3 regions of the Streptomyces sp. NPDC002463 genome follow, and region 2 is predicted to be linked to each of the others. Evidence: riboswitches for the same ligand, from Rfam matches in the RefSeq annotation. Region 2 holds a riboswitch; each other region holds the start of a gene.

Region 1 (3,564 bases), on a different contig from region 2:
AGCTGTACGGCTTCAACGCCGAGGTGCAGCGGGTGCTCGTCGAGCGGAACGTGCCCGTGGCCAGGACACTGGTCGGGAACTACGTGACCTCGCTCGACATGGCCGGATGCTCGGTGACCCTGTGCGAGGTCGACGAGGAGCTGCTGCGGCTGTGGGACGCTCCGGTGCAGACGCCGGCGCTGCGCTGGGGCCGGTGAGGTCCGGGACGGGAATGGGGAGCGACATGACGGAGACCTTCGGCGCCGGGTTCCTGGTGCGGTGGCTGGCCGCGGTGGCCGAGGACGTCGACCGGGAGGCGGACCGGCTCACCGAGCTGGACTCGGCGATCGGCGACGCCGACCACGGGGCCAATCTGAAGCGGGGCTTCGCCGCCGTGACGGAGACCCTGGCGAACGAGCCTCCCGCGACTCCGGGCGCGGTGCTCACCACCGCCGGGCGGCAGCTCATCTCCACCGTCGGCGGCGCTTCGGGACCGCTGTACGGGACGCTGCTGCGGCGCGCGGGGAAGGCCCTGGGCGAGGACGGGGAGGTCACCCGGGAGCGGTTGGCGGAGGCGCTCGGCGCCGGGGTGGCCGCCGTGTCGCAGCTGGGCGGTGCCCAGGTGGGCGACAAGACGATGGTGGACGCGCTCGTGCCGGCCGTGGAGGGGCTGCGGAGCTCGTACGAGGAGGCCCGCGCCGCCGCCGAGAAGGGCGCCCTGGCGACCGTCCCCCTCCAGGCGCGCAAGGGCAGGGCCAGTTATCTCGGGGAGCGGTCGATCGGGCACCAGGATCCGGGGGCGACGTCCTCGGCGCTGCTGTTCGCGGCGCTCGCCGACACCGCGCGCGCGGAGGGGGTGTGATGAGCCCCGCTCAGGTGGGCGCGGTTCCGGCTCCCGTCGGCATCGTGCTCGTCTCGCACAGTGCCGCCGTCGCGGCGGCCGTGGCCGAGCTCGCCCGCGGGCTCGCCGGCGGCGGGGACCTCGCGCCGGTCCTGCCCGCGGGCGGGACGCCGGACGGCGGGCTCGGGACGAGCAGCGAGCTGATCTGCGAGGCCGCGAAGGCCGTCGACCGGGGTGCCGGGGTCGCGCTCCTCGTCGACCTGGGCAGCGCGGTCCTCACCGTGAAGGCGCTGCTCGCCGAGGGCGACGAACTGCCCGAGGGCGCGCGGCTCGTGGACGCGCCGTTCGTCGAGGGCGCGGTCGCCGCGCTGGTGACGGCGAGCGCCGGAGGGGATCTCGACGCGGTGGCGGCGGCGGCCTCGGAGGCGTACGCGTACCGCAAGGAGTGAGCGGCGGGGCGCACGTGCGGGGAGTGACGGGGAGGACGCGGCGCGTGGTGGCCGTGTTGTGATCCGCAGGTCAACGCACTAATGTCACAGGGCCTTGGTGTACGGGAAACCGGTGCAGTACCGGTGCGGCCCTCGCCACTGTGATCGGGAGGTCCGGCTCCCTTCCCGGGGGAACACCTCGGGGAAGCCACTGGACCGTCGCGGGAGACCGCGGCGGTGTGGGAAGGCGGAGTCGGGCCGTATGACCGTCAGCCAGGAGACCGGCCAGGGTGCGTTGTCCATCCACGAGGTGCTGGAGAGGGTCTCCCGATCATGCATATAGCCGAGGGGTATCTGCCCCCTGTGCACGCCGCTGCCTGGGGCGTCGCGGCCGCTCCGTTCGTCGTCCACGGGGTGCGCGCGCTGACCCGCGAGGTGCGGTCGAATCCCGAATCCACCCTGCTGCTCGGCGCGTCCGGGGCCTTCACCTTCGTCCTGTCCGCGCTCAAGTTGCCGTCGGTGACGGGGAGTTGTTCGCATCCGACCGGTACGGGGCTGGGCGCGATCCTGTTCCGGCCGCCGATCATGGCGGTCCTGGGGACGATCACCCTGCTCTTCCAGGCCCTGCTGCTCGCGCACGGCGGACTGACCACGCTCGGCGCGAACGCCTTCTCGATGGCGATCGTCGGGCCGTGGGCGGGGTACGGGACGTACCGGCTGTTCCGGCGGTTCGGCGCGCCCCTGATGGTGGCCGTCTTCTTCGGCGCGTTCGTCGCCGACCTGTCCACGTACTGCGTCACCAGTGTGCAGCTGGCGCTCGCGTTCCCCGACCCCGGCAGCGGTGTGCCCGGCGCGCTGGCCAAGTTCGGCGGGATCTTCGCCGTGACCCAGATTCCGCTGGCGGTCAGCGAGGGTCTGCTGACCGTGCTCGTGATGCGGCTGCTCACGCAGTCCAGCAAGGGTGAGCTGACGCGCCTCGGCGTCCTCGCCCGGCCGCGGGCGGAGCGGCACGAGGAGGCGGCCGCGCGATGAGCCGGAACACCAAGATCAACGCCCTGCTGCTGCTCCTCGTGGCCGCGCTCGCGGTCCTGCCGCTCGCGCTGGGCCTCGGGGACGACAAGGAGCAGCCGTTCAGCGGGTCCGACGGGGAGGCGCAGACCGCGATCACGGAGATCCGGCCGGACTACAAGCCGTGGTTCAGCCCGCTGTACGAGCCGCCCTCCGGCGAGATCGAGTCGGCGCTGTTCGCCCTCCAGGCGGCGATCGGCGCCGGTGTCCTGGCCTACTACTTCGGCCTGCGCCGCGGCCGCCGCCAGGGCGCGGCGAGGGCCGCGGAGGCGGCGGGGCGGACCGGTGCGGTCGCGGAGGGCGAGGCGACCAACGGCGGCGGTTCCGGTACGGGTGCGGCGGGCGCCGGTGCGGACTCCGGTGCCGGCGCGACCGCCACCCGCGCGCCGGGTACGGAAGCCGGCGCGACCGGTTCCTCGCCGGTCGACGGATCGGGCGCGTAGCGCCGATGCTGCCGATCGACGCGGCGGCGCACAGCAGTCGCTGGCGCCGCCGTCACCCCCTGGAGAAGGCGTTCCTCGGCTTCGGCCTGACGCTGTGCGCGGTGGGCCTGCCGCCGTGGCCGGGCGCGGTGCTCGTGGCGGCGGCCACGCTCGCGGTGCTGCTCGGTCCGGCGGGTGTGCCGGGCCGCCAGTTGTGGCGGGCCTTCCGCATTCCCCTCGGTTTCTGTGTCACGGGCGCCGTTCCGCTGCTCTTCGAGGTGGGCGGTCCGCGAGGCCTCGTCGCCCTCGCGCCCGACGGTCCCGCGCACGCGGTCGAGCTGCTCCTCCGGACGGCCTCGGCCTCGCTCGGGGTGCTGCTCTTCGCCTTCACGACACCGGTGTCCGACGTGCTGCCCCGGCTCGTCCGGGCGGGCGTCCCGGCGCCCGTGGTCGACGTGGCGCTCGTGATGTACCGGATCATCTTCCTGCTCCTCGACTCGATGACGAAGATCCGGCAGGCCCAGGCGGCCCGGCTCGGGCACACCACCCGGGCCGCGACGTGGCGTTCGCTCGCCGGACTCGGCGCGACCACGTTCGTGCGGGCCTTCGACCGGGCGCAGCGCCTGCAGTCGGGGCTCGCCGGGCGCGGTTACGACGGGACGCTGCGGGTCCTGGTGCCCGCGTGCGCGGTCTCCCGGCGGTTCCTCACGGCGACGGGCGTGCTCCTCGCGGGGCTCGTCGCCCTCACCCTCGTACTGGAAAGGCTCCTTCCGTGACTTCCCTGACTTCCGTGACGTCTTCGGCCCCCGTCGTGGAGCTGGCGAAG
Region 2 (3,564 bases):
CGGCGGGCTTCCCGGCGCCCTTCGCGATCATCTCCAGGAGGTGGAAGAGGGCGGTCGGCGCGTTGCCGATGGCGACGACGGAGCCTTCGAGGCGGTCCCGCCACAGTTCGAGCGCGGCGGCCGAGCGGGTGGTGCCGAGCTCGGCGGCGAGGCCCGGGACGGCCGGGTCGGAGAGGGCGCAGAGGACCTCGTTGTCGGCGGGCAGCCGCTTGCGGGTGACCCCGCTGGCGACCATCTGCGCGTCGCAGAGGATGGGCGCGCCGGCCTGGAGGGCGGCGCGGGCGCTCGCGACGACGCCGGGGGAGTACGCGATGTCCTGCACGAGGTCGGTCATGCCGCAGGCGTGGATCATCCGGACCGCCACCTGGGCGACGTCGGCGGGCAGGCCCGCGAGGTCCGCCTCGGCGCGGATCGTGGCAAAGGACCGGCGGTAGATCTCCGTCCCGTCCTTCTCGTAGTCGAACATCCTGGTGCTCTCGCTCATCTCGTCGTGCGGGCCGTGGTCACTGCTTCGGGCAGGGCGGTACGGGGGGTGGGGACGCCGTCCACCAGGTAGGTGTCGTCGCCGGTGGCGAGGACGTCGACCCAGGCGCCGTGCGGGTGGCCGCAGCGGCGCTCGCACCCGGAGTAGTGGACGGGCAGGCCCCCGCGGTGGACGAGGCCGGCGTCCGTCCGTACGTCGGCGAGGGACTTGGCGCAGCCGGGCCGCCCGGTGCAGGCGCTGACCCCGACCGAGGGCAGGTCGGGACGGGTGACCAGGCCGTACGTCTCCAGGCCGGGCAGCCGGTCGGCGGCGGCACCGACGGCGACCACGCCACGCCAGGGCGTGAACCGCAGCTCGTCGGCCCCGTCGGCCAGGGCCCGCAGCTGGGCGGCCGTCAGGCGGCCGAGCGGGGCGAGGACGTGCAGGGCGTGCGCGCCGAGCGGGCCGGGTGCGGGCGGCGGGGACGCGGGAAGCGGCGGTACGGGTACGGGCTCCGCCGTGATCCCGGCCCGCGCGAGGGCCCCGGCCCAGTCGGGCACGTGCGTGTCGGGCAGTTCGCGGGGCCGCCAGGCCCCGTTCCCGGCGGCCTCGGCGGCGTCCAGGAACGCGAGGGCGGCGGCGAGGGCGGCCCGGACGGCGTCGGCGGCGGCGAGCCGGAACGCGTGCGGACCGAGCCGCAGCAGAGCCGACCCCTCCGGTCCTGCGATCAAGCTCACATCGCCGCCGAGCCCGGCGACGTCGCCGCGTCCGTCGTCGAGGAGGAACAGGAACCGTCCCGAAAGGGACGCGGCCCGGGGCTCCGCGCAGAGCGCCGTGTCCAGTGCGCGCGCCCACAACTGCACGTCCGCGTAGCCGAGTCCGTCGAGTCCCGCGCCGGGCGAGGCCACGATGTTGCGGACGCGCTCGTGGGTGGGCGAGGGCAGGAGGCCCGCCCCGGCCAGAAGGCCGGCCAGTTCCGCCCCGCAGCCCTCGCCGAGGCCGCGCAGCTCCGCGTTGCCGCGCGAGGTGATGCTGATCCGCCCGTCGCCCAGGCTCTCGGCGGCCCGGGCCAGGACCTCGGCCTGACGGGCCGTCAATCGCCCTGCGGGCAGGCGCAGTCGGGCCAGGCGACCGTCGTCGGCGGAGTGCAGGCGCAGCGCCCCGGGGCAGGCGTCGCCACGGTCCCGTATGCGAGCTTCGCCCGGTCGGGGCGTCGGGGGTGGGGTGGGCGGCATGGCGGCGAGCATACCCACGGGGAACCGGCTGACCACCGGGTGTGATCCGGCCGACTCTCCCGCTCTCTCCGGCCGGTGTGATCCGGCCGACCCCCTCGCTCCCTGGGGCCGGTCGGCGGCACGTTCTAGGATGCAGATCGGCATGGGGTCCCAGGACCCCGGGGAGGAAGCCCGGTGAGAATCCGGCGCGGTCCCGCCACTGTGAGCCCGTAACCCACGGGTGAGTCAGGAACTCCCGCCGTCCATACGACCACCCGGGGCGCGGACAACCCCGAGGAAGGGCCTGAGCTCGCCATGCTCCTGCTGCTGTCGCACTCCGACACCGACCTGCTCAGCGCCCGTGCGGCCGGGGGGCCGGTGGAGTACCGCTTCGCCAACCCCTCCCGCCTCCCGCTCGCCGACCTCCCCGGGCTGCTCGACGGCGCCGACCTGGTCGTCGTCCGGCTCCTCGGCGGCGTCCGCTCCTGGCAGGAGGGCCTCGACGCGATCCGCGCCGCCGGGAAGCCGGTCGTCGTGCTCAGTGGCGAACAGGCCCCCGACGCCCAGCTCATGGAGGCCTCCACCGTCCCCGTCGGCGTCGCCACCGAGGCGCACGCCTACCTGGCGCACGGCGGCCCGGCCAACCTGGAGCACCTGGCCCGCTTCCTCTCCGACACGGTCCTGCTCACCGGCCACGGCTTCGAGGCCCCGGCCGCCGCCCCCACCTGGGGCCCCCTGGAGCGGACGGCCAAGGCCACCGAGACCGGCCCGACCGTCGCCGTGCTCTATTACCGCGCCCACCACATGAGCGGGAACACCGCCTTCGTCGACGCCCTGTGCGGCGCCATCGAGCACGCCGGCGCCCGCGCCCTCCCGCTGTACGTGGCGTCCCTGCGCGCCCCCGAGGCCGAGCTGATCTCCGTCCTGCGCGGGGCCGACGCGATCGTCACGACCGTCCTCGCCGCCGGCGGCACCAAGCCCGCCGAGGCGCAGGCCGGCGGCGACGAGGAGGCCTGGGACGCGGGCGCGCTCGCCGCGCTCGACGTGCCGATCCTCCAGGCCCTGTGCCTGACCGGATCGCGGTCCGCGTGGGAGGAGAACGACGAGGGCCTCTCCCCGCTGGACGCCGCCAGCCAGGTCGCCGTGCCCGAGTTCGACGGCCGGCTCATCACCGTCCCCTTCTCCTTCAAGGAGATCGACGAGGACGGCCTGCCCGCGTACGTCGCCGACGCCGAGCGCGCGGCCCGCGTCGCCGGGATCGCCGTCCGGCACGCCCGGCTCCGCCACATCCCGAACGCCGAGAAGCGGCTGGCGCTCGTCCTCTCCGCGTACCCGACGAAGCACTCCCGCATCGGCAACGCCGTCGGCCTCGACACCCCGGCCTCCGCCGTCGCGCTGCTGCGCCGCCTGATCGCCGAGGGCTACGACTTCGGACCCGAGGCCGAGCTCCCGGGCCTGGTCTCCGGCGACGGCGACGAGCTGATCTACGCCCTCATCGAGGCCGGCGGCCACGACCAGGACTGGCTGACCGAGGAGCAGCTCGCGAAGAACCCGGTCCGCATCCCGGCCGCCGACTACAAGCGCTGGTACGCCACCCTGCCCGCCGAGCTCCGCGAGCAGGTCGAGGAGCACTGGGGCCCGGCGCCCGGCGAGATGTTCCTCGACCGCTCGCAGAACCCGGAGGGCGACATCGTCCTCGCCGCCCTGCGCCGCGGGAACCTCCTCGTCCTCATCCAGCCGCCGCGCGGCTTCGGCGAGAACCCGATCGCGATCTACCACGACCCCGATCTCCCGCCGTCCCACCACTACCTGGCCGCCTACCGCTGGATCGCCGCCCGCGCCGAGGACGGCGGCTTCGGCGCCGACGCCATGGTCCACCTCGGCAAG
Region 3 (3,564 bases), on a different contig from region 2:
AGGGACGCGACCCCGGAGCAGGAGACCAAGGTCTCCAAGCTGGTGTCCCTCCTGGTGAAGGTCGGCGCGCTCGTCTTCGTCCTCACCATGGACAAGACGGTCGCCATCAACTTCCAGCTGCTCGGCGGCATCTGGATCCTCCAGACCTTCCCGGCGCTCGTCGGCGGTCTGTTCACCCGCTGGTTCCACCGCTGGGCGCTGCTCGCCGGCTGGGCCGTCGGCATGGTCTACGGCACGGCCGCCGCGTACGGCGTGGCCAGCCCGACCCAGAAGCACTTCGGCGGTTCGGCCGCCGAGATCCCCGGCATCGGCGAGATCGGCTACATCGGCCTCACCGCCTTCGTGCTCAACGTCCTCGTCACGGTCGTCCTGACCTTCGTCCTCAAGGCCGTGAAGGCCCCCGAGGGCGTCGACGAGACCTCGCCGGAGGACTACACGGCGGACGCGGGCGACGCCGGAGTCCGCGACCTCCCGAAGGTCGGCGCCGGAGCGCACTGACCCGCGGACGCGTGAAAGAGGGGGCCCGGGAAATCCCGGGCCCCCTTCGCGTGCCGCGGAGGCAGACTGGAGCCCATGGATTTCACGATCAGGGCGGTACGGCCCGAGGAGCACGAGGAGCTCGGTGACCTCACCGGGCTGACCTACCTGAACGACGGGCTGCTGCTGCACGGCGAGGACGACTTCTATCTGGCCGTGCTCCGCGACACGGCCCGGCGGGCGCGCGAGAGCGAGGTGCTCGTCGCCGTCGACCCGGACGGCGGGATCATCGGCGGGGTCACCTTCGCCGAGGGCGGCACCGCCTGGGCGGACATCGCGGTCCCCGGCGAGGCCGAGTTCCGGATGCTCGTGGTCGCTCCGGCGGCCCGCGGCCGGGGCGTCGGAGAGGCCCTCGTACGCGCCTGCGTGGACCGGGCGCGATCCCTCCCCGGCTGCGCGCGGCTCGTGCTCTCCACGGCCGATCTGATGGTCTCGGCGCACCGGATCTACGAGCGGCTGGGCTTCGTCCGGACCCCCGAACGGGACTGGGAGCCGATCCCCGATCACTCGCTGCGCACGTACGCCCTGGAGTTGTAACTCCCGGACCGACACAACATGTGGGGGGTGCCGCAAGCGGCGCCCCCCACATGTATGCTCATCCTCGCTGTCGACGCAGGGAAATCCGGCGCGAATCCGGAACTGTCCCGCAACGGTGTACTTCGTGTGGTTTCGCACTTCGTACGGAGTGAGTCCGAGGACCTGCCGACAGCGTGCCCGGTCCGTCCGTTCCGGGTGCCACAGACGTCCGGGCCTCGCGGAGTGGGCCGGTGGACGCGGCGCGCCCGCGCGTACGGGTGCCCGCATGCCCGCCTCCCCCGCCCGCGGCCCCGCCGAGCGAGAGAGAGCCTCCACGTGACCATCGCGCCCGCCGATCCGGCCGCAGCGATCGAGACCGACGGACCCGGGACCGTACTCCTGCGGACCCTGACCGATCTCACCGCCGACCTCCCGGACACCGACCCCGGCAAGGTCGCCGCCGCCGCCCTCCGCGGTCGCAGCGCCACGTCGGACGAGGCGGAGCTGCGCGAGCTGGCCACCGAGGCGGCCGCCGGCCTGATCGCCGAGGACCCGGCGTACTCCCGGCTCGCGGCGCGGCTCCTCACCATCACCATCGCCGACGAGGCGGCCGGCCAGGGCGCCGTGTCCTTCTCGGCCTCCGTCGCCGTCGGCCACCGCGAGGGCCTCATCGCCGACCGCACCGCCGAGTTCGTCGCCCTGCACGCCGAGCGCCTCGACGCGACGATCGACCCGGCCGGCGACGACCGCTTCGGCTACTTCGGTCTGCGCACCCTCTACTCGCGCTACCTGCTGCGCCACCCGATCACCCGCAAGGTGGTCGAGACCCCGCAGCACTTCATGCTGCGCGTCGCCGCCGGCCTCGCCGAGGACGACAGCGTCCGCGCCCTGGACGAAGTGAGCGCGCTGTACGGCCTGATGAGCCGCCTGGACTACCTGCCGTCCTCCCCCACGCTCTTCAACTCCGGCACCCGCCACCCGCAGATGTCCTCCTGCTACCTGCTGGACTCCCCGCAGGACGAGCTGGACTCCATCTACGACCGCTACCACCAGGTCGCGCGCCTCTCGAAGCACGCGGGCGGCATCGGCCTGTCGTACTCCCGCATCCGCGCCCGCGGTTCGCTGATCCGCGGCACCAACGGCCACTCCAACGGCATCGTCCCGTTCCTGAAGACGCTCGACGCCTCCGTCGCCGCCGTGAACCAGGGCGGCCGCCGCAAGGGCGCCGCCGCGGTCTACCTGGAGACCTGGCACGCGGACATCGAGGAGTTCCTGGAGCTCCGCGACAACACGGGCGAGGACCAGCGCCGTACGCACAACCTGAACCTGGCGCACTGGATCCCGGACGAGTTCATGCGCCGGGTCAACGCCGACGCCGAGTGGTCGCTGTTCTCCCCGTCGGACGTGCCCGAGCTCGTCGACCTGTACGGCGAGGAGTTCGACGCCGCCTACCTCAAGGCCGAGGCCGCCGGCCTGGCCCGCAAGACGATGCCGGCCCGCGACCTGTACGGCCGGATGATGCGGACCCTGGCCCAGACCGGCAACGGCTGGATGACCTTCAAGGACGCCTCGAACCGCACGGCCAACCAGACGGCCGAGCCGGGCACGGTCGTCCACTCCTCGAACCTCTGCACCGAGATCATCGAGGTCACGAACGACGGCGAGACGGCCGTCTGCAACCTGGGTTCGGTCAACCTCGGCGCCTTCGTCACGGGCGGCGACATCGACTGGGAGCGCCTGGACGAGACCGTCCGCACGGCCGTCACCTTCCTCGACCGGGTCGTCGACATCAACTTCTACCCGACCGAGCAGGCCGGCCGCTCCAACGCCAAGTGGCGTCCGGTGGGCCTGGGTGCGATGGGCCTCCAGGACGTCTTCTTCCAGCTGAAGCTGCCGTTCGACTCGGCCGAGGCGCGCGCCCTGTCGACGCGCATCGCCGAGCGGATCATGCTCGCGGCGTACGAGGCGTCCGCCGACCTCGCCGAGCGCAGCGGCCCGCTCCCCGCCTGGGACAAGACCCGCACCGCGCGGGGCGTGCTGCACCCCGACCACTACGACGTGGAGCTCAACTGGCCGGAGCGCTGGGCCGCGCTGCGCGAGCGGATCGCCGCCGTCGGCATGCGCAACAGCCTCCTCCTCGCCATCGCGCCGACCGCGACGATCGCCTCGATCGCCGGCGTCTACGAGTGCATCGAGCCGCAGGTCTCCAACCTGTTCAAGCGCGAGACGCTCTCCGGCGAGTTCCTCCAGGTCAACTCGTACCTCGTCGACGAGCTGAAGAAGCTCGGCGTGTGGGACGCGCAGACCCGCGAGGCGCTGCGCGACTCCAACGGCTCGGTGGCCGGCTTCACCTGGGTCCCCGCCGAGGTGCGCGAGCTGTACCGCACGGCCTGGGAGATCCCGCAGCGCGGCCTCATCGACATGGCGGCGGCGCGGACCCCGTTCCTCGACCAGAGCCAGTCGCTGAACCTGTTCATGGAGACGCCGACGATCGGCAAGCTGTCGTCGATG

Evidence for each region. Region 2 has a riboswitch for cobalamin ahead of cobN (cobaltochelatase subunit CobN). Riboswitches for the same ligand answer to the same signal wherever they lie in the genome.
Region 1: another riboswitch for cobalamin. It lies ahead of ACFYX3_RS15370 (energy-coupling factor ABC transporter permease); the one in region 2 lies ahead of cobN (cobaltochelatase subunit CobN).
Region 3: another riboswitch for cobalamin. It lies ahead of ACFYX3_RS00835 (ribonucleoside-diphosphate reductase subunit alpha); the one in region 2 lies ahead of cobN (cobaltochelatase subunit CobN).

The regions. Positions count from the first base shown of each region.
Region 1 covers NZ_JBIARL010000006.1:291,119-294,682, forward strand. The annotation lists gene dhaK (dihydroxyacetone kinase subunit DhaK) at 1-197, shown strand, start outside; gene dhaL (dihydroxyacetone kinase subunit DhaL) at 224-841, shown strand; gene ACFYX3_RS15365 (PTS-dependent dihydroxyacetone kinase phosphotransferase subunit DhaM) at 841-1,269, shown strand; cobalamin riboswitch at 1,348-1,553, shown strand; gene ACFYX3_RS15370 (energy-coupling factor ABC transporter permease) at 1,582-2,280, shown strand; gene ACFYX3_RS15375 (energy-coupling factor ABC transporter substrate-binding protein) at 2,277-2,759, shown strand; gene cbiQ (cobalt ECF transporter T component CbiQ) at 2,765-3,514, shown strand; gene ACFYX3_RS15385 (ATP-binding cassette domain-containing protein) at 3,529-3,564, shown strand, end outside.
Region 2 covers NZ_JBIARL010000011.1:293,583-297,146, reverse strand. The annotation lists gene ACFYX3_RS23750 (precorrin-8X methylmutase) at 1-466, opposite strand, end outside; gene ACFYX3_RS23745 (cobalamin biosynthesis protein CobG) at 481-1,710, opposite strand; cobalamin riboswitch at 1,826-1,955, shown strand; gene cobN (cobaltochelatase subunit CobN) at 1,993-3,564, shown strand, end outside.
Region 3 covers NZ_JBIARL010000001.1:193,662-197,225, forward strand. The annotation lists gene mctP (monocarboxylate uptake permease MctP) at 1-498, shown strand, start outside; gene ACFYX3_RS00830 (GNAT family N-acetyltransferase) at 574-1,074, shown strand; cobalamin riboswitch at 1,083-1,259, shown strand; gene ACFYX3_RS00835 (ribonucleoside-diphosphate reductase subunit alpha) at 1,390-3,564, shown strand, end outside.